DNA from 2 places in the Streptomyces nogalater genome. Region 1 is predicted to be linked to the other one. Evidence: riboswitches for the same ligand, from Rfam matches in the RefSeq annotation. Region 1 holds a riboswitch; the other holds the start of a gene.
The links. Region 1 has a riboswitch for glycine ahead of gcvT (glycine cleavage system aminomethyltransferase GcvT). Riboswitches for the same ligand answer to the same signal wherever they lie in the genome.
Positions count from the first base shown of each region.

Region 2: it holds a riboswitch for glycine, as region 1 does, so the genes downstream of both, gcvP (aminomethyl-transferring glycine dehydrogenase) here and gcvT (glycine cleavage system aminomethyltransferase GcvT) in region 1, are expected to answer to the same signal.

Region 1 is NZ_BAAASM010000074.1:33,562-44,376, reverse strand. It holds gene ABD350_RS35875 (ABC transporter permease) at 1-92, opposite strand, end outside; gene ABD350_RS35870 (ABC transporter substrate-binding protein) at 165-1,916, opposite strand; gene ABD350_RS35865 (ABC transporter permease) at 1,972-2,970, opposite strand; gene ABD350_RS35860 (enhanced serine sensitivity protein SseB C-terminal domain-containing protein) at 3,320-4,111, opposite strand; gene ABD350_RS35855 (enhanced serine sensitivity protein SseB) at 4,310-5,089, opposite strand; gene ABD350_RS35850 (AAA family ATPase) at 5,156-5,824, opposite strand; glycine riboswitch at 6,002-6,106, shown strand; glycine riboswitch at 6,107-6,220, shown strand; gene gcvT (glycine cleavage system aminomethyltransferase GcvT) at 6,262-7,380, shown strand; gene gcvH (glycine cleavage system protein GcvH) at 7,517-7,903, shown strand; gene glyA (serine hydroxymethyltransferase) at 7,908-9,173, shown strand; gene ABD350_RS35830 (L-serine ammonia-lyase) at 9,276-10,643, shown strand; gene ABD350_RS35825 (hypothetical protein) at 10,714-10,815, shown strand, end outside.
Region 2 is NZ_BAAASM010000044.1:9,527-20,341, reverse strand. It holds gene ABD350_RS27585 (amino acid transporter) at 1-1,172, shown strand, start outside; gene ABD350_RS27580 (TOBE domain-containing protein) at 1,239-1,634, shown strand; gene modA (molybdate ABC transporter substrate-binding protein) at 1,841-2,677, shown strand; gene modB (molybdate ABC transporter permease subunit) at 2,674-3,534, shown strand; gene ABD350_RS27565 (ABC transporter ATP-binding protein) at 3,885-4,901, shown strand; gene ABD350_RS27560 (TOBE domain-containing protein) at 4,930-5,349, shown strand; gene gcvP (aminomethyl-transferring glycine dehydrogenase) at 5,405-8,290, opposite strand; glycine riboswitch at 8,465-8,560, opposite strand; gene ABD350_RS27550 (PRC-barrel domain-containing protein) at 8,680-9,051, shown strand; gene ABD350_RS27545 (DNA polymerase IV) at 9,493-10,815, opposite strand, start outside.

The sequences.
Region 1 (10,815 bases):
GGCAGCAGGAAGAAGATGGCGAAGGTGACCGCGGAGACGACCAGCAGCAGGATCACTGCCGCGAACGTCCGGCGGAGGATGTACGAGATCACGGGGGCCGGCGCTGGTGCCCGCGGGCGGTAAGGCCCGCGGGCACCAATGCCTTCACCTGCCTTCCGGGGCTGCTACTTCGACGCGACGCCGATGTTGAGGTAGTCGTACTGACCGCTGAAGGCCGCCGTGGAAACCAGGTTGGTGTAGTTCTGCGGACGGCCCAGCAGGACCTTGAAGTAGGTCAGCGGGACGAGGACGGCGTCGTCCATGGTCTTCTTGTCGATCTCGGTGTAGAGGCTGTTGCGCTCACCGGTGTCCTGGGTGGCGATCGCCTTGCCCAGCAGATCGTTGACGGCCTTGTTGTCGTACAGCGACAGGTTGGTGTTGCCGGACTGGCTGATCGCCTTGCCGTTCAGGATCTGCTGCAGGAAGCCGTAGCCGGAGGGCCAGTCGGCGCCCCACTGCATCATCATCAGACCGATGTTCTGCTTCTCGATGAACTTCGGCACACCCGCGTAGTCGGTGAAGTACTTGCCCGACGGGTACTGCTTGAGGCTGGCGTTGATGCCGACCTTCTTCAGCGAGTTGATGATCGCCGTGGCGGCGTCGATCTCCTGCGGACGGTCCGAGCGGGCCGTGATGTTGGTGGAGATCGAGGTCTGGCCGCAGGCCTTCAGCTGGTCCTTGGCCTTGGCGATGTCGCCCTTGTTGTCCTTGGTCGCGTAGGCGTCGGACTTGGCGTAGCCCGGGATGTCCGGGGGCAGGACGGTGGAGGCGATCTCACCGCGGACCGGGCCGCCCTCGGCGGTCTGCACGGAGACCTTGTCGATGGCGTACTGCACGGCCTTGCGGCACTCGGGCTTGTCGAACGGCTTCAGCTTGCTGTTGATCGCCAGGTAGACGAGACGGCCGCCGTAGGTGTTGTCGGTGTTGGCCTTCTTGGCGGGGTCGGTGAGCACCTCGGCCTGGGTGGAGGCCTGGACACCGGTGCCGACCAGGTCGATGGCGTTGCCGGCCGCGACGTCCTGGTCGATGGTCTCCGGGTTGACCTTCAGCTTGACGACGATCTTGTCCGGGAGCTGCTTGCGCAGCGGGTCGGTCTTCGGGTCCCAGTTCTCGTTGCGCACGAGCACGGCCTGCTTGCCGTCCTCGTAGCTCTGGAACTTGTACGAGCCGGAGGACACGATGTGCTTGACGTAGTCGACGCCGGTGTCCTTCGCCTTCGGCACCGGAGCCGTCTGCGGGGTGGCGACCAGGTAGTCGAACTCCTGGAAGGCCTGCTTCAGGTGGAAGACGATCGTGGTGTCGTCCGGGGTCTCGATGGAGGACAGGCCCTTGTCGCTCTTGTCCTTGTACGGGCCCTTGTACTTGTCGCCGTCGGCCATGAACTGCTGGAAGTAGTTCGGGCCGAGGGAGAGCACGTCACGCGCGAAGTTGGAGCGCTCGACGGCGTACTTGACGTCCTTCGCGGTGATCGGCGTGCCGTCCTCGTACTTCAGGCCCGGACGCAGCTTGTACGTCCAGGTCTTGCCGCCGTCGCTCGGCTGGCCCTTGCTCGCCGCGAGGTCCGGGACCAGGGTGTTGCCCTCGTCGCCCGGGCCGGGCTTGAAGGTCATCAGCGGACGGGCGTACAGCCGGCTGAGGTTGTACATGTACGCGTAGTACGTGTTGCCCGGGTCGAAGGAGTCCGGGACGTCGGACATCTCGTAGGTGACCGTGCCGCCCTTCTTGTCCGACGCGTTCACGACGCCCTTGGTCGCGGCGTTGGCCCCGGCCGACTTGGTGCCGTTGTCGTTGGTGTTGTCATCGGCCTTGCTGCAACCCGAAAGAAACAGGCTGGCGGAGCCGATGGCCGCGATCGCGGCCAGCGCTGACCTTCGCATGATGGGCGCTTTCCCCTCCATTGATTGGAAACTTGTCGGACTCTCGCGGCAGGCTTCAGCGGCTGCGCGGGTCGAGAGCGTCGCGGAGACCGTCACCGAGCAGGTTGAACGCCAGGACGGTGACGAAGATGGCGAGACCGGGGACGATCATGTACTGGGGGTCCACCTGGTAGTAGGTGACCGCCTCGCGGAGCATGCCGCCCCAGGACGCCTGCGGGGGCTGGATGCCGACGCCGAGGAAGCTCAGCGACGCCTCGAAGATGATGTTGGTCGGGATCAGCAGCGTCGAGTAGACGATGATCGGGCCGACCAGGTTGGGCATCAGTTCCCGGAACAGGATGTACGGCGCCTTGGCGCCCATCCCCCGGGCCGCGTCGACGAACTCGCGCTCGCGCAGGGCCAGGGTCTGGCCGCGCACGATCCGGCCCAGATAGGGCCAGTTGAAGAAGCCGATGACGAAGATGAGCACGCTCAGGTGGAGCGGCAGGCCGGTGAGGCCGAAGGCGCCGCCCTGGAGGGTGGCGGAGATGGCGATCGCGAACAGCAGGAGGGGAAAGGCGAGGAAGGTGTCCATCAGCCGGCTGATGATCGAGTCCACCCGGCCGCCGTAGTAGCCCGCGACGACACCCATGATCGCACCGATGACGTTGGACAGGACGGTGGCGCCGAAGGCGACCACCAGCGACACCCAGGAGCCCTCCAGGATGCGGGTGGCGATGTCCCGGCCGAACTTCGGGTCCACGCCGAGCGGGTGGTCCGCGCTCATGCCGCCCCAACTGCCCGTGGGCAGCGAGGTGTCCGGGGTGATCAGGTCCTGGTTGAAGGCGTTGGGGTCGAGGCCGAACACGGCCTGGATGGGGCGCGAGAGGACGGCGAGGAGGATCAGCAGGATCACGATGACACCGCCGGCGACGGCGGCCTTGTCCTTCTTGAACCGGGTCCAGGCGATCCGGCCCAGGGAACGACCCTCGATCTGCCCCTTACCGGCACCCTCCAGCACAGCCTCCGGCTGCGCCTCGGCTGCCGCCCCGGTGGTCTCGATCGGTGCGGTCACGGTGAGCGACCCCTCTCGCCGGTGGTGACCGGCCTGCGCCTGCCGCGGATTGCGGCTTTGTCGACTTGCCATCGATCACAAGGCCTCGGCCTCGTGTCTGAGTCGCGAGTCTTCAGCGTGGCTGTGATCACCCGCCAGAGCTGACGGTGAAAGTATGCGCAACCGTGATGCAGTGCGGGGGATTCCGTTATCCGAACAGTGGGTAACGGCCCTCGGACGCGGGCCAGTTGGGGCAGAACGGCGAATCTACGCGGTTCGGGAGGTACGGCCGATGTCTACGCGCGCAGAAGCGTCCCGGTGCCGTGCATTGTGCGCTTCGGTCAACAAGCCCGCCGGCGAGCCCCGTTGGTCAGTAGCCGCCGAGCGCCGGCGGATAGCCGTACCCGCCGGCCGGGGCCTGCGGCGGGGCCGGCACCTGGAGCGGGGGGTGCGGCGGCGGCACCGGGGCGTGCGCCTCGCGGTCGTAGAAGGGGCGCGCGTGGGCCCGCATCCACATCACCACAGGGTCGTAGTCGTCGGCCATGGCGACCGTCGAGACCGGCAGGCCCTCCGGGACCGCGCCGATGGACTGCTGCATCATGGCGCGCACCGAGTCGACCGCGGCGGGCGAGGTGTCGTACACGTCCAGGCCGATGGCGAGATAGGGCGCCCCGAGCGCGGGCTGCACCCAGGCGCGGCGCAGCGAGCGCAGCGCGGGGGTGCGGTGCGCGTTCTGCGCGAGCAGGGCGTAGAACTGCGGGATCTCGATGCCGGGTTCGGACAGGCTCAGCGGGCCGGCGGGCTGGCGGTCCAGACCGGTGGCGATGCGGCGCAGGTCCGGCCAGGGGATGCCGACGCCGCCGCCCGGCGCGTGCGGGTTGAGCCAGAGGCCGTAGTGGTCGGGGTAGAGGGTGCGGGCCACGTCCAGGCCGTCGGCCACCTCGTAGGAACGGTTCCAGCCGCTGGCCGACAGCTCCTGGGCGGAGGTCACACAGGGGGCGTAGTGGAAGCCGTCCACCTCCATGTTCCCGTACTGGGCGTCCGGGGTGCCGGCCTGGCCGTGCCACAGGAGCATGAAGATCTGGCCGGTGGAGGGGGTGGCGAGGGCGCGCAGCAAGGCCTCGTAGGCGTCGTAGCGTCCGGGCGTGACCTGGCGCAGCATGTGCTCGACGCTGCCGCTGTGGCTCGCGCTCACCTGGTGTGCCCCTTCTTTTTTGTGACCCGGCGTATGAGCACAGCTTATGCGCCTGGCAGCTCGGGGCCTTGGCGTCGTACGCGTGTGCGGGTGGGTAGTTGGTTCTCGCGCCCCGCGGCGGAACCGCATATCAGACACGGCCCCGCGCCCTTTCGGGGGCGCGTTTCAGTGGGCGTATGTGTAGAACGGGCGGACGTTCGTCTTCAGCCAGGTCGCCACCGGGTCGTCCGTCACGTCCAGCAGGAGCAGGTTGACCGGCCACTTGACGGGGACCTCCGCCAGGGCCTTGCCGAGGGCCTGGAGGGGCAGGGCGCGCAGGTCGCCCTCCCACTGGGAGAGTTCGACGCCGACGAACAGGGCGGGGTCGGCCGTCTCGACGGCGGCCAGGCAGCGGCGGGCGGTGAGGACCACGCCGGTCCCGGCGAACTCCGCGGAGGCGGCGGCGAGGAAGTCGACCGGGTCGTCCTGCCAGTCGGGTTCGAAGAGGCGGACCCGGCCGCCGGTGCCCGGACCGTCCAGCGGAGTGCGGCCCACCCGGCACAGCTCGGCCACGGCCTGGGGCGGCAGCGGTATGCCGACCACGCCCTCGGGGTTGACGGCGATGCCCACCTGCGGGGGCAGGCCGCGGGCGAACTCCACCGCCGGGGCGATGGTGTACGCCATGTGGGAGCCGGCCACCTGGCGGAGCTGTTCCTCGGAGCTGAACACCGGGACGTACGCCTGGCCGCCGATGTCCAGCGTCGGCAGGTCCAGCGGGAGGCTGTCGGGGCCCCCGCCGCCCGGCAGCGGGATCCACAGGAGGCTGCGGCCGAGGACCTCGATGATCCGGCCGCCCGCCGCGGGGATGCCGAGGGAGGCCGACAGCACCTCCTCCAGCTCGTTGCCGGGCCAACCGCCGTGCGGGTGCGGGTGCGCCTGTGCCGGGAAGTCCGCCGGGAAGTCCATGTGCCTACCGCCTGCTGGGAACCACTGCTGTGACCATGAAGGCTAGCGGGTGGCGCCGACAGTGCCTCACCGAGTGAAGCCGACGCGGGCGAGGACGTCCGCCGCGTCCCGGTCCAGCAGCACCGCCGCGCCGCAGCCGGCCGGCAGCTCCCCCCGCTCCACCGCGCGCAACAGCCGGGCGGTGGCGCGGCGGTGACGGCGGAAGGCGTAGCGGGAGACGCCCCGGCCGCGTTCGCGCTGGCCCTGCCGGGCCGTCTCGGGGCTGACGTCGAGGAGGAGCAGGTGCAGGGTGCCGCCCCGGCGCCGGGCCGCGCGGGCCAGCCAGGCGCGCACCCACGGCTGGGTGCCGCAGTCGTGCACGACGAGCCCCTCCCCGGTGCGCAGGGCCCGGCGCAGGCCGGTGTAGTGGGCGAGGCGGACCAGGGGGCGGTAGAGCGCGTAGGGCAGGAAGCCGGGGAGGCGGGCCTGCCAGCGGTCCCGGGTGTCCTGGGAGTCGACGCGGCGGCCGGTGACCGCGCGGCGCATCAGGGTGGACTTGCCGCTGCCGGGCAGGCCGGTGACGACCACCAGGTCGCGGGGGCCGAAGAGCAGGGCGTGCGGGCTGCGGCCGGCCCGGTCGCGCAGATCGCGGACGACCGGCGCGGGGCGGTCCGCGCCGCGCTCGCGGGCCGCAGCGGAGGGCTGTCCCGGCACCGCGAGGCCGGCGTGGGCGGCGTAGGCCGAGGTCCTGTTCACCGTGATCGTCCTCCCAGGGGCTTGGTCGATCCCATGCCCGTTCTATGTAAAGGGAAGGTAATGGACAAGGCCCGGCGGTTCATGCGGGTACGGCCACAGGTCGGTCACAAGCGGTGGGCTCTGGATGGCCGGGGTGCGGCGTGCAATGATGAGCCCGCCAACTGCATACCGGCCGTTTGAATCCGCGCGGGAGAGTTCCCGGGCCCCCTCGGGGCCGCCTGGGGCGCCGAAGGAGCAAGTCCCTCCCTTGAATCTCTCAGGCCCCGTTACCGCGCGGGCGAGGCACATCTGAAAAGCGGGCCGCCGTCGCCGGCGGCTCCACCCAAGGTGCAAGCCGTGATCGTCCCCGTGGCGGTGGCGGCGAACCTCTCAGGTTCCGATGACAGATGGGGAGGAACGTTCCTCGCCCGTCCTTTGCCCTGGGAGACGACCGACCGATGAGCAGTACCGAACTCCGTCATACCGCGCTCGACGCCGTGCACCGCTCGCTGGGCGCGACGATGACCGACTTCGCCGGCTGGGACATGCCCCTGCGCTACGGCTCCGAGCGGGACGAGCACACCGCCGTGCGCACCCGGGCCGGTCTGTTCGACCTCTCCCACATGGGCGAGATCACCGTGACCGGCGCCGACGCCGCCGCCTTCCTGAACCACGCCCTGGTCGGCAACATCGCCTCCGTCGGCGTCGGCCGCGCCCGCTACACCATGATCTGCCAGGCCGACGGCGGCATCCTGGACGACCTGATCGTCTACCGGCCGGCCGAGACCGAGTACCTGGTCGTCGCCAACGCCTCCAACGCCCAGGTGGTGCTGGACGCCCTCACCGAGCGTGCGGCCGGGTTCGCCGCCGAGGTCCGCGACGACCGGGACGCCTACGCGCTGATCGCCGTGCAGGGCCCCGAGTCCCCCGGCATCCTGAAGTCCCTGACCGACGCCGACCTGGACGGCCTGAAGTACTACGCCGGGCTGCCCGGCACGGTCGCCGGCGTCCCGGCGCTGATCGCCCGCACGGGGTACACCGGCGAGGACGGCTTCGAGCTGTTCGTGAAGCCGGAGCACGCCGTGGCGCTGTGGCAGGCGCTGACCGAGGCCGGCGAGGGCGTCGGTCTGGTCCCGTGCGGGCTGTCCTGCCGGGACACGCTGCGCCTGGAGGCGGGCATGCCGCTGTACGGGCACGAGCTGACCACCTCCCTGACCCCCTTCGACGCCGGGCTGGGCCGCGTGGTCAAGTTCGACAAGGAGGGCGACTTCGTGGGCCGCGCGGCACTCGCCGAGGCCGCCGCCCGGGCGGAGCAGAACCCGCCCCGGGTCCTGGTCGGGCTGGTCGCCGAGGGCCGCCGGGTGCCGCGCGCCGGGTACGCCGTGGTGGCCGGCGGCGAGGTGATCGGCGAGGTCACCTCCGGCGCCCCCTCCCCCACCCTGGGCAAGCCGATCGCCATGGCCTACGTCGACGCGGCGTACGCGGCGCCGGGCACCGAGGGCGTCGGCGTGGACATCCGGGGCACCCACGAGCCGTACCAGGTCGTGGCGCTGCCGTTCTACAAGCGCCGGAAGTAACCGCCGGGCGCGCGCACCGGCCCGGGGCCCCCGGCCCCAGGGCGGCGCGTGACCCTGCGCACATTCGCCCGCTCACCAGCGGTTTCTCTAGTCCCCCCGTCACCATCACTCCCGCGCGTACAGGAGAATTCAGGCCATGAGCAACCCCCAGCAGCTGCGCTACAGCAAGGAGCACGAGTGGCTGTCGGACGCCGAGGACGGCGTCTCGACGGTCGGCATCACGGAGCACGCGGCCAACGCGCTCGGCGATGTCGTCTTCGTCCAGCTCCCCGAGGCCGGCTCCACGGTGTCCGCGGGCGAGACCTGCGGCGAGCTGGAGTCGACGAAGTCGGTGTCCGACCTGTACTCGCCGGTCACCGGTGAGGTCACCGAGGTCAACGAGGACGTCGTCAACGACCCGTCGCTGGTGAACTCCGCCCCCTTCGAGGGCGGCTGGCTGTTCAAGGTACGCGTCACAGAGGAGCCGGCCGGCCTGCTCTCCGCCGACGAGTACACCGCCTTCAGCACCGGCGAGGAGTCGTAGCCCCATGACCGTCCTGAACACGCCCCTGCACGAGCTGGACCCGGAGATCGCCGCCGCGGTCGACGCCGAGCTGAACCGCCAGCAGTCGACGCTGGAGATGATCGCCTCCGAGAACTTCGCGCCGCTCGCGGTGATGGAGGCGCAGGGCTCGGTCCTCACCAACAAGTACGCCGAGGGCTACCCGGGCCGTCGCTACTACGGCGGCTGCGAGCACGTGGACGTGGCCGAGCAGATCGCCATCGACCGGGTCAAGGAGCTGTTCGGCGCCGAGTACGCCAATGTGCAGCCCCACTCCGGCGCCTCCGCCAACCAGGCGGCCCTGTTCGCGCTGGCCCAGCCCGGGGACACCATCCTCGGCCTGGACCTGGCGCACGGCGGCCACCTGACCCACGGCATGCGGCTGAACTTCTCCGGCAAGCAGTTCGACGTGGTCGCCTACCACGTGGACGCCGAGACCGGCCTGGTCGACATGGCCGAGGTGGAGAAGCTCGCCAAGGAGCACCGCCCCAAGGTGATCATCGCGGGCTGGTCGGCGTACCCGCGGCAGCTGGACTTCGCGGAGTTCCGCCGGATCGCCGACGAGACCGGCGCGTACCTGTGGGTCGACATGGCGCACTTCGCCGGCCTGGTCGCCGCCGGGCTGCACCCGAACCCGGTGCCGTACGCCGACGTGGTCACCTCCACGACCCACAAGACGCTCGGCGGCCCGCGCGGCGGCATCATCCTCGCGAAGAAGGACTTCGCGAAGAAGCTGAACTCCTCCGTCTTCCCGGGCTTCCAGGGCGGTCCGCTGGAGCACGTGATCGCGGCCAAGGCCGTGTCCTTCAAGGTCGCGGCGGGCGAGGACTTCAAGGAGCGCCAGCGCCGCACGGTCGAGGGCGCCCGCCTCCTCGCCGAGCGGCTGACCGCCGCCGATGTCCGCGAGGCCGGGGTGAACGTGCTCTCCGGCGGCACCGACGTGCACCTGGTCCTGGTGGACCTGCGCGAGAGCGAGCTGGACGGGCAGCAGGCCGAGGACCGGCTGCACGAGGTCGGGATCACGGTCAACCGCAACGCCGTCCCGAACGACCCGCGTCCGCCGATGGTCACCTCGGGCCTGCGCATCGGCACCCCGGCGCTGGCCACGCGCGGTTTCACGGCCGAGGACTTCGCCGAGGTCGCGGACGTGATCGCCGAGACGCTGAAGCCGTCCTACGACGCCGAGGCGCTCAAGGCACGTGTCAAGGCGCTCGCCGACAAGCACCCGCTGTACCCGGGTCTGAGCGAGTAAGTCCGTTTCGCGGGGCACCGCGCACACTGGGAGTACCGGCGTGCGCGGTGCCCGCGCCCCTGTACCGCCCTTTCGCACCACCCCCGTATTGAGGAGTCATCCGTGGCCATCTCGGTCTTCGACCTGTTCTCGATCGGCATCGGCCCGTCCAGCTCCCACACGGTCGGCCCGATGCGCGCGGCGCGCATGTTCGCCCGCCGGCTGCGCAACGAGGACCTGCTCGGCTCCGTCGCGTCCGTGCGCTGCGAGCTGTACGGCTCGCTCGGCGCGACCGGCCACGGCCACGGAACCCCGAAGGCGGTGCTGCTGGGCCTGGAGGGCGCCTCGCCGCGCACGGTGGACGTGGAGAGCGCCGACGAGCGGGTGGAGAAGATCCGGCAGGCGGGCCGGATCGCGCTGCTCGGCACGCACGAGATCCCGTTCTCCTGCGACGACGACCTGGTCCTGCACCGCCGCAAGGCGCTGCCGTACCACGCGAACGGCATGACCCTGTGGGCGTACGACGCCTTGGGCGCCGAGGTGCTGTCGAAGACGTACTACTCGGTCGGCGGCGGTTTCGTGGTGGACGAGGACGCGGTGGGCGCGGACCGGATCGTGCTGGACGACACGGTCCTGAAGTACCCGTTCCGCACGGGCGACGAGCTGCTGCGCCTGACGAAGGAGACGGGTCTGTCGATCTCCTCGCTGATGCTGGAGAACGAGCGGGCCTGGCGCACCGAGGAGGAGATCCGCGCGGGCCTGCTGGAGATCTGGCGGGTGATGCGCGAGTGCGTCCAGCGCGGCATGTCCCGGGAGGGCATCCTGCCCGGCGGGCTGAAGGTGCGCCGCCGCGCGGCCGTCTCGGCCCGCCAGCTGCGCGCCGAGGGCGACCCGCTGGCGCACGCCATGGAGTGGATCACGCTCTACGCCATGGCGGTGAACGAGGAGAACGCGGCCGGCGGCCGGGTGGTGACGGCGCCCACGAACGGCGCGGCCGGCATCATCCCGGCGGTGCTGCACTACTACATCAACTTCGTGCCGGGCGCGGACGAGGACGGCGTGGTCCGCTTCCTGCTCGCCGCCGGCGCGATCGGCATGCTCTTCAAGGAGAACGCCTCCATCTCCGGTGCCGAGGTCGGCTGCCAGGGCGAGGTGGGCTCCGCCTGCTCGATGGCGGCGGGCGCGCTCGCCGAGGTGCTCGGCGGCTCCCCCGAGCAGGTGGAGAACGCGGCCGAGATCGGCATGGAGCACAACCTCGGCCTGACCTGCGACCCGGTCGGTGGCCTGGTCCAGATCCCGTGCATCGAGCGCAACGGCATGGCCGCGGTGAAGGCGGTCACGGCCGCGAAGATGGCGATGCGCGGCGACGGCTCCCACAAGGTGTCCCTCGACAAGGTCATCAAGACCATGAAGGACACCGGCGCCGACATGAGCGTGAAGTACAAGGAGACCGCGCGCGGCGGGCTCGCGGTGAACATCATCGAGTGCTGAACCGGTACGATTTCCGACCACACCGTCACAAATAGCTTTATTCGCATCACCCAGCGCTACCATCGGTGGCGTGATCGACCTGTACCCCGCGCTGTGGGGACTGCTCGGCAGCAGTGTGGCCGAAGCGCTCAACCTCTCGGCGCTGATGCGTCCGACGGGTCCGCGCAGCCGC
Region 2 (10,815 bases), on a different contig from region 1:
CGCACGTCCAGGGCGACCCGGGCGACACCGACGAACGGCCGGCCGGCCGGATCAGGGACACCAAGAAGCTGCTGACCACCGCCGCGCTGGTGATGAGCTGCTTTCTGATCACCACCAGCTTCATCACGACGCTGCTCATCCCGGAGCGGGAGTTCAAGCCGGGCGGCGACGCCAACGGCCGCGCGCTCGCCTACCTCGCGCACGAGTATCTCGGCAACGCCTTCGGCACGCTGTACGACGTCTCGACCATCGCCATCCTGTGGTTCGCGGGCGCCTCCGCCATGGCCGGCCTGCTCAACCTGATGCCGCGGTATCTGCCCCGCTACGGCATGGCCCCGCACTGGGCCCGGGCGGTACGCCCGATGGTCGTCATCTTCACCCTGGTCGCCTTCCTGGTGACATGGATCTTCGACGCCGACGTCGACAAGCAGGGCGGCGCCTACGCCACCGGCGTGCTGGTGCTGATCAGCTCGGCCGCGATCGCGGTGACCATCGCCGCACGCAAGGCGGGCCAGCGCGGCTGGACCCTCGCGTTCGGGGCGATCTCGGCGGTGTTCCTCTACACGACCGTGGTGAACGTCGTCGAGCGGCCGGACGGCGTGAAGATCGGCGCCTGCTTCATCGTCGGGATCATGCTGATATCGCTGCTGTCCCGGCTGGCCCGCGCCTTCGAGCTGCGGGTGACCCATGTGACGCTCGATCCGATGGCGGAACGGTTCGTCCGGGACATGGCCCACCGGCGGATCCGTTTCATCGCCAACAAGCCGGGGCTGCGGGACCAGGTCGAGTACCGGGACAAGGCCGAGCAGATCAGGGCCGACAACGACATTCCGGAGCAGGAGGACTTCGTCTTCGTCGAGGTCACGGTCACCGACCCGTCCGAGTTCGAGGCGGGGCTGACCGTGCGCGGCGAGGTGCTGCACGGCCGCTACCGGGTGCTGACGCTGGAGTCCGCCTCCATCCCGAACGCCCTCGCCGCGCTGCTGCTGCACGTCCGGGACGCCACGGGCCGCACCCCGCACATCTACTTCGAGTGGACCGAGGGCAGTCCGTTCGCCAATTTCCTCCGTTTCTTCCTCTTCGGCCAGGGCGAGGTCGCCCCGGTGACCCGCGAGGTGCTGCGCGAGGCGGAACCGGACCCGGAGCGCCGACCGCGGGTCCACACCGGCTGAGCCGGACCACCGGCCACGGCCGGCCCCGTAACCATGTTCCCCAGCGGTGGCCCTATCGTGACCGGCATGCAGTCCTACACGATCGGCCAGGCCGCGCGGCTGCTCGGCGTCAGCCCCGACACCGCCCGCCGCTGGGCCGACGCCGGCCGGGTGGCCACCCACCGCGACGAGTCCGGACGCCGGCTCATCGACGGCAGGGATCTCGCCGCGTTCTCCGTCGAACTCGCCAAGGGTGACGGCGGCGAGGAGGAGACCCCGTACACCTCGGTCCGCAACGCCTTCCCCGGCATCGTCACCGCGATCAAGCTCGGCGATGTCGCCGCCCAGGTGGAGATCCAGGCCGGCCCGCACCGGCTCGTCTCGCTGCTGACCCGGGAGGCCGTGGAGGAACTGGGCCTGGAGGTCGGCATGGAGGCCACCGCCCGCGTGAAGTCGACGAACGTACACATCGACCGCGTCTGACCGGTGCGTCGCCGACGGCCGCTGCCAGGCCGTCCGCCGCCGACACCGTGCGAACGCACATGCAAGCTACAAGCCTCGGACTTCCGGCTCATGCGATGCGACAGGAGACTTCCACCTCGCAGATGCGGCAGTATCATCGCCGCACGGCCGATCAGCGGGCGTGTCAGGGCGCGACCGTTGTCCAAGAACCGAGGAGTCGATCCGTGATGACCCGTTCCGTGCGCCGGACCCGGCGGATGCTGCGACTGGCCGGTGCGGGAGCCGCCGCCGTACTGGCCCTGAGCGCCTGCTCCGCCGCGTCGGACTCGTCCGGCGAGGCGGACACCAAGGCGTCCGGCTCCTCGGACGCGTCGGCTTCCGCGAAGCTGTCCGGCACGGTGACCGTGTTCGCCGCCGCCTCCCTGAAGGAGAGCTTCACGACCCTCGGCAAGGAGTTCGAGCACCGGCACCCCGGCACGAAGGTCAGCTTCAACTTCAGCGGCAGCGACACCCTCGCCGCGAGCATCACCGGCGGCGCCCCGGCCGATGTCTTCGCCGCCGCCAGCCCCAGGACGATGAAGACCGTGACGGACCGGGGAGACACGGCGGGCACGCCGGTCACCTTCGCGCGCAACCAGCTGGAGATCGCCACCCGGCCGGGCAACCCCGCCAAGGTGTCCTCCCTGAAGGACCTCACCAAGTCCGGGCTGAAGGTCGTCCTGTGCGACAAGGCCGTGCCCTGTGGCGCCGCCGCGCGAAAGGCCCTGGACGCCGCCGGGATCGAGCTCACCCCGGTCTCCTACGAGCAGGACGTCAAGAGCGCCCTGAACAAGGTGCGACTGGACGAGGCGGACGCCGCGGTCGTCTACAAGACCGATGTGAAGGCCACGCAGGGCAAGGTGCAGGGCGTGGAGTTCCCCGAGTCCGCCGGCGCCGTCAACGACTACCCGATCGCCGTGCTGAAGAACGGGGGGAACGCCGAGGCCGCCCGGGCGTTCATCGCCCTCGTACGGTCCGCCGAGGGCCAGAAGGTGCTGGGCGAGGCCGGGTTCCTGAAGCCGTGACCCCTCTCGACAAGCCCGGCGCCGTGGCCAGCCCCCGCACGGGCCGGCCGCGGCGCCGCCGTGCCGGTACGGGGAGCCGGCGCGGGGTGCCGTTGCCTCTGTTGCTGCCGGGCCTGCTGGCGCTGGCGTTCCTGCTGCTGCCGCTGCTCGCGCTGCTCGTCCGCGCGCCCTGGCGCACCCTGCCGGAGCAGCTCGGCAGCGGCGAAGTGTGGCAGGCGCTCCAGCTGTCGCTGATCAGTGCCACCGCGGCGACCGCCGTGAGCCTCGTCCTGGGCGTGCCGCTGGCCTGGCTGCTGGCCCGTACGGACTTCCCCGGCCGTGGCCTGGTACGCGCCCTGGTCACCCTGCCGCTGGTGCTGCCGCCGGTCGTCGGCGGTGTGGCGCTGCTGCTGGCCCTGGGCCGCAACGGTGTCATCGGGCAGTGGCTGGACGCGTCGTTCGGGATCACCCTGCCGTTCACCACCACCGGGGTCGTGATCGCGGAGGCGTTCGTGGCGATGCCGTTCCTGGTGATCAGCGTCGAGGGCACCCTGCGCGCCGCCGACCCGCGCTACGAGGAGGCGGCCACCACGCTCGGCGCGTCCCGCTTCACCGCGTTCCGCCGGGTCACGCTGCCGCTGATCGCGCCCGGCATCGCGGCCGGCGCGGTGCTGGCGTGGGCGCGTGCGCTCGGCGAGTTCGGCGCGACGATCACTTTCGCGGGCAACTTCCCCGGCCGCACCCAGACCATGCCCCTCTCGGTCTACCTCGCCCTCCAGAACGACCCGGAGGCCGCCATCGCCCTCAGCCTCGTGCTGCTCACCGTGTCGATCGCGGTCCTCGCAGCCCTCAGGGACCGCTGGATGACAACCCCATGACCCACACCGACCCCCGCTCCGACAACCGAGCCCCCAAGGACACCACCCCCTCACCCACGCCACCCACGCCCACCGACCGAACCACCACCTCGGACCACCCCTCGACAACCCCCACACACACCACCTCAACGCCCCGCACGGCCACCACCCCGGACCACCCCACCGCCACCGCCGACGGGGCCGCCACTCCACCCCCACCCGCGGCCGCCGACGGCGCTCCGCCCCCGCCGGGGCCACCCGCAGCCGACGACGAAAGCCGCACGGGTGGTGCCGGTGGGAACCCTGGTCCGGCCGAAGGCCGGCAGGGTCAGCCCCTCCCGTCCCCCGCCCACGGCCTCGACGCCCACCTCGTGGTCGACCGCCCCGGCTTCCGCCTGGACATCACCCTGACGGCCGCCCCCGGCGAGGTCGTGGCCCTGCTCGGCCCCAACGGCGCCGGCAAGACCACCGCCCTGCGCGCCCTCGCCGGCCTCACCCCCCTGACGGACGGCCACCTGCGCCTGGACGGCACCCCCCTGCAGAACACGCCCCCCGAGTCCCGCCCGGTCGGCGTCGTCTTCCAGGACTACCTGCTCTTCCCCCATCTCTCCGCCCTCGACAACGTCGCCTTCGGCCCCCGCTGCCAGGGCACGGGCAAGACCGAGGCCCGCGCCCTGGCGGCGGCCTGGCTGGACCGCATGGGCCTCGCCGGCCACGCGGCCACCAAGCCACGCCGTCTGTCCGGCGGCCAGGCCCAGCGCGTGGCCCTCGCCCGCGCCCTCGCCACCCGCCCCCGCCTGCTGCTCCTGGACGAGCCGCTGGCGGCCCTGGACGCCCGCACCCGGCTGGAGGTCCGCGCCGGACTCCGCCGCCATCTGGCGGAGTTCGAGGCCGTCTCCGTCCTGGTCACCCACGACCCGCTGGACGCCATGGTGCTCGCGGACCGGCTGGTGGTCGTGGAGCACGGCAGGGTCGTGCAGCAGGGCACCCCGGCCGACATCGCCCGGCACCCGCGCACGGACTACATCGCCCGGCTCGTCGGCCTCAACCTCTACCGGGGGCGGGCCGCGGGGCACACCGTACGGCTCGACGCCGGGCCCGCGATCACGACGACGGAGGAGCTGTCCGGGCCGGCCTTCGTGGCGTTCCCGCCCTCCGCCGTGACCCTGTTCCGGGACCGGCCCTCCGGAGCGAGCGCCCGCACCCTGTGGCGCTGCGAGGTCGCCGGCCTGGAGACGCACGGCGACCGGATCCGCGCCGACCTCACCGGCGAACTGCCGCTCGCCGCGGATCTGACGACGGTGGCCGCCGCCGAGCTGGACCTGCGCCCCGGTACACCGGTCTGGGCGACGGTGAAAGCGACGCAGACCCACGCATACCCGGCTTGACCGGGCCCGCGTCCTACCGTGGGTGCCCATGACCCTGAGCATCCGCAACCAGTTGCCCGGCACCGTCACCGAGGTCCACGCAGGCCGGGTGATGGCGACCGTCAAGGTCCGGCTGGACGGCGGCCCGCCCCTGCTGGCCGCCATCACCCGGGAGGCCGCCGAGCAGCTCTCCCTCGCCCCCGGCCGGCCCGTGCACGCCCTGGTGAAGTCCACCGAGGTCGCCGTCGCCGCCCGCCAGGCCGAGGGGCTGTCCATCCGCAACCGGTTCCCCGGCACCGTCACCGAGGTCCGCCCGGGCGAGGTCATGGCCTCCGTGAGGATCGCCACGGCCGCCGGTGAGCTCACCGCCGTCATCACCAGGGACGCGGTCGCCGACCTCGGCCTCTTCGCGGGCTCCGAGGTCATCGCCCTGATCAAGGCGACCGAGGTCTCGCTGGCGGCACCGTAGCAGCGCAGAAGGCCCCGCCCGGGTTCCGGGCGGGGCCTTTCGGGAGCGGGTTCGCTCAGTCCTCGTAGGCGTCCAGCGGCGGGCAGGAGCACACCAGGTTGCGGTCGCCGTAGGCCTGGTCGATGCGGCGCACCGGCGGCCAGTACTTGTCGGCGGCGGAGACACCGGCCGGGAAGACGGCCTCCTCACGGCTGTAGGCGTGCGCCCATTCGCCGCCCAGCGCCGCCGCGGTGTGCGGGGCGTTCCGCAGCGGGTTGTCCTCCGCGGGCCACTCGCCCGAGCCGACCTTCTCGATCTCCGCGCGGATGGCGATCATCGCGTCGCAGAAACGGTCCAGCTCGGTGAGGTCCTCCGACTCGGTCGGCTCGATCATCAGCGTGCCGGCCACCGGGAAGGACATGGTCGGCGCGTGGAAGCCGTAGTCGATCAGGCGCTTGGCGACGTCGTCCACGCTCACGCCGGTCGCCTTGGTGATCGGGCGCAGGTCGATGATGCACTCGTGCGCGACCAGGCCGCCGGGGCCGGTGTAGAGCACCGGGTAGTGCGGCTCCAGGCGCTTGGCGATGTAGTTCGCCGACAGCACGGCCACCTGGGTGGCCCGCTTCAGGCCCTCGCCGCCCATCAGCCGGACGTACGCCCAGGAGATGGGCAGGATGCCGGCGCTGCCCCACGGGGCCGCCGAGATCGGGCCCACGCCCGTCTCCGGACCGGCCTCCGGCTGGAGCGGGTGGTTCGGCAGGTACGGCGCGAGGTGCGACCGGACCGCGACCGGACCGACACCCGGACCGCCGCCGCCGTGCGGGATGCAGAAGGTCTTGTGCAGGTTCAGGTGCGAGACGTCACCGCCGAAGTGGCCCGGCTTGGCGAGGCCGACGAGCGCGTTGAGGTTGGCTCCGTCGACGTACACCTGGCCGCCGGCCTCGTGAACCCGGGCGCAGATGTCGGCGACGTGCTCCTCGAACACACCGTGCGTGGACGGGTAGGTGATCATCAGCACCGCCAGCTCGTCACGGTACTGCTCGATCTTGGCGCGCAGGTCCTCGACGTCGATCTCGCCGTCCTCGGCGGTCTTGACGACGACGACCTTCATGCCGGCCATCACGGCGCTGGCGGCGTTGGTGCCGTGCGCGGAGGACGGGATCAGGCAGACGGTGCGCTGCTCGTCGCCGTTGGCGCGGTGGTAGCCGCGGACGGCGAGCAGACCGGCCAGCTCGCCCTGGGAGCCGGCGTTCGGCTGGAGGGAGACCTTGTCGTAGCCGGTGACCTCCGCGAGCCGGTCCTCCAGCTCACGGATGAGGGTGAGGTAGCCCTGCGCCTGCTCGGCGGGCGCGAAGGGGTGCAGCTGCCCGAACTCGGGCCAGGTGACCGGCTCCATCTCCGTGGTCGCGTTGAGCTTCATGGTGCAGGAGCCCAGCGGGATCATGCCGCGGTCGAGCGCGTAGTCGCGGTCGGCCAGCCTGCGCAGGTAACGCAGCATGGCGGTCTCGGAGCGGTGCTGGTGGAAGACCGGGTGGGTGAGGTAGGCGTCGGTGCGCAGCAGCGCCTCGGGCAGGGTGTCCTCGGCGGTCGCGTCCAGCGCCTCGATGTCGGCCTCGACGCCGAAGGCGGACCAGACGGCGTCCAGCCCGGCCCGGTCGGTGGTCTCGTCACAGGCCACGGAGACGTGGTCGGCGTCGACCAGCCGCAGGTTGACGCCCTTGTCCCGGGCGGCGGCGACGATCGCGGCGGCCTTGCCCGGCACGCGCGCGGTGACCGTGTCGAAGAACGCGCCGTGGACGACCTCGACACCGGCGGCCTTCAGGCCCTCGGCGAGGAGGGTGGCGTAGCGGTGCGTACGCCGCGCGATGGTCTGCAGCCCCTCGGGACCGTGGTAGACGGCGTACATGCCGGCCATCACGGCGAGCAGCACCTGCGCGGTACAGATGTTGCTGGTGGCCTTCTCCCGGCGGATGTGCTGCTCACGGGTCTGCAGCGCGAGCCGGTAGGCCTTGTGGCCGTCGACGTCGACGGAGACGCCGACCAGGCGGCCGGGCAGGCTGCGCGCGAACTTCTCGTGTACGGCCATGTAGCCGGCGTGCGGGCCGCCGAAGCCCATGGGCACGCCGAAGCGCTGGGTGGTGCCTACGGCGATGTCCGCGCCCAGCTCACCCGGCGAGGTCAGCAGGGTCAGGGCGAGCAGGTCGGCGGCCACGGTCACCAGGGCGCCCAACTCGTGCGCCTGGTCGATGACGGGCTTGAGGTCCCGTACGGCACCGGAGGCGCCCGGGTACTGGATCAGCACACCGTTGATCTCGCGCTCGGCGATCTCCGCGGGGATGCCGGCGGACAGGTCGGCGACGACGACCTCCACGCCGGTCGGCTCGGCACGGGTCTCGATCACGGCGATGGTCTGCGGCAGCGCGTCCGCGTCGACCAGGAACAGGCCCTTCTTGTTCTTGCCCATGCGCCGGGACAGGGCCATCGCCTCGGCGGCGGCCGTGCCCTCGTCCAGCAGGGAGGCGCCGGAGGTGGGCAGCCCGGTCAGCTCGGCGACCATCGTCTGGAAGTTCAGCAGGGCCTCCAGACGGCCCTGGGAGATCTCCGGCTGGTACGGCGTGTAGGCCGTGTACCAGGCGGGGTTCTCCATGACGTTGCGCAGGATGACGGGCGGGGTGAAGGTGCCGTGGTAGCCCAGGCCGATCATGGAGCGCAGGACCTGGTTGCGGTCGGCGAGCGAACGCAGTTCGGCGAGCACCTCGGCCTCGGTGCGGGCGCCCGGCAGGTCCAGGGAGTCGGCGTTCTTGATCACATCCGGGACCGCGGCGGCGGTCAGCTCGTCCAGCGAGCCGTACCCGACCTGCGCGAGCATCTTGGCCCGCGCCTCCTGGTCGGGCCCGATGTGGCGCTGCTCGAACGGGGTGCCCGCTTCGAGTTCGGAGAGCGGAATGCGATGGGCGGTCATTGCGGAGGCCTCCTGGTCTGACGCGACCTGCGAGGGGCACCCCGGCGCGGGTACCCCGACGGCCTCCCCCTCTGTCATCTGCACCTGAGAGCTTCACCGGACGCCCGCGGGCACCGGCTTTCACCGTCGGTGAGGGCGGGAGCCGTCGACGCCCGCCCTGCTTTCCAGAGTGACCTCGTCCGTGCGGTACGTGAGCCTGAGAGATTCCGGGGAGGAGTTGCTCCTTCGGCGCCTCCGAGGTGGGTCGGAGGACTCTCCCGCGCGGGGTCAGCAGCCGCTGTCAGCCTACCAGCGGGGTCAATGGGGCAGCCTTCAAGTGGCCGCCTCCCCCAATGTGCTCTTTCGTAGTGCTTACGGATGAGTTGCGACCACGTGGAGGGAGAGGGACCGTGCAGACCGACATCGATCCGCGCAGCCTGATCGGCCGCAAGGCGTTCGACCGCGAGGGCGCCAAGATCGGCACGATCGACGAGGTGTACCTGGACGACGCGACCGGCGTGCCCGAGTGGGCGGCCGTACGCACCGGCCTGTTCTCCCGGGACGTCTTGGTGCCCCTGGGGCCCAGCGAACTCGTCGACGGCACGCTGCGCGTCCCCTTCGACCGCGCCCTGATCAAGGACGCCCCCGACTTCGGCGTGGGCCGCCACCTCTCCCCCGAGCAGGAACTCCAGCTCTACCACCACTACGGCCTCGACGCGGCCTCCCCTCCCCCGCTCCCGGACCACGACTTCGGCAGACTGGCAGGCTCGGAAGAAACCTGACCCGCCCTCCCCCTCCCCCAGCACGTCTCCCCGCCCGCGACATAGTCCTGCCCCTGTCCCAACCACGGCCACCCCGGCCCCCGGCCCCCGGCCGCGGCCACCCTCCAAGGCCCATCCCCATGCCGCCCCCAGGCCCCGACCCGAACGAGGCCCGCCCCCAGCCCGGGGCCCCTCCCTGGGTGGGAGCCCCTTCCGTAAGCCGGGCCACGTTCCAAGCGCCGGCCGCTTCCGATACACACGCACCCCCCCGCCTTCGGCCATCTCCGAAGCACGGTCCACCGCCTGAGCGTGCCCCTCTTCCCCACCCGGACCGCGTTTCAGGCACCGACCACTTCCAGCACACAGGCCCACGCCAAGCGCGAACCTCCCCCGCCCTCGGCCATGCCCCGGAGCACGACCCCCTCCCCAGGCGAGGATCTCTTCCGCAACCCGGACCGCGTTTCAGGCGCCGGCCGCTTCCGGCGCGCGGCCCCCACCCCAGGCACGGCTCTCTTCCGCAACGTGGGATCCCTCCAGGACGGACGACTCCTCCACAGGGGACTCCGCCAGGGCGCGGGGCCCTTCCGGGGCGGGTGGCTCCTCCAGGGCGGGAGGCCCCTCCTCGGCTTGGGATCCCTCCGGGACCGGCGGCTCCACCCGGGGGCGGGTTTCCTCCGGGACGGGCGGCTCCGCCCGGGGGTCGGACCCCTCCGGGGTCCGGGGCGGAGCCCCGTGGCGGTCGTCTTTCGGCGTACCGGGACGGGCGAGTGGGTGGGAAAAGTGATCCCCGACCAACGGCAACGGATCCGCCGACTCCAGCGCAGGATCGTCGGCAAAGAACGTCCGCACACGCCCCGGCCCGGACTGAGGCGTCTCGAACCGCACCGTCACTCTCCCCAGCCCGCTCCCCTGCACCCAGCCGGGCCCGTACTCGGCGTGCCGCACATCCTGCCCGGCCCGCCACTGCCGTTCGACGGGCTCCGGCCGCTCCGCCTCGACGGCGACGGCGGTCTCCTCCGGCTCCTCCACCACGGGCACCGGCATGGCCTGCGCGAACAGGTCCTCCTGGGTGTAGTCGGCGAGCCCGGAGACCCCGACCCCGAGCAGCCGCACCCCGCCGGTGGTGTCCACGGAGTCCAGCAGCCGCGCCGCCGCCTCGCGGATGACGACGGGATCGTCCGTGGGTCCTCTGAGCGTCTCCGAGCGGGTCAGGGTCGAGAAGTCGTACCGCCGCACCTTGAGCACGATGGTCCGCCCGGACAGCCCGGCCCCGCGCAGCCGCCGCACACACCGGTCGGCCAGCCGCTGCACCTCCAGGCCGACCCGCAGCCGGTCGTGGATGTCCACGTCGTAGGTGTCCTCCACCGACACCGACTTGGCTTCCCGCTCGGCCACCACCGGCCGCTCGTCCCGGGCGTGCGCCATCGCGTACAGCGCCTGCCCGTGTGCCTTGCCGAGCAGCCGGACCAGTTCGTCCTCGCCGGCCTCCGCCAGTTCCTGCACCGTGGTGATCCCGGCCCTGCGCAGATGGTCCCCGGTGGCCGGCCCGACCCCCGGCAGCGTACGCACCGGCATGGGCGCCAGCATGTCCCGCTCGGTACCCGGCTCGATCAGCACCAGCCCGTCCGGCTTGGCCTGCTCGGAGGCGATCTTCGCGAGCATCTTGGAGGCGGCGAGCCCCACCGAGCCGGTGAGCCCGGTGACCGCGCGGATGTCCGCCCGCAGCTTCTGCCCGGCCCGGCGCGCCGACTCCTCGTCCCACGCCGTTCCCCCGGCCTCCAGGTC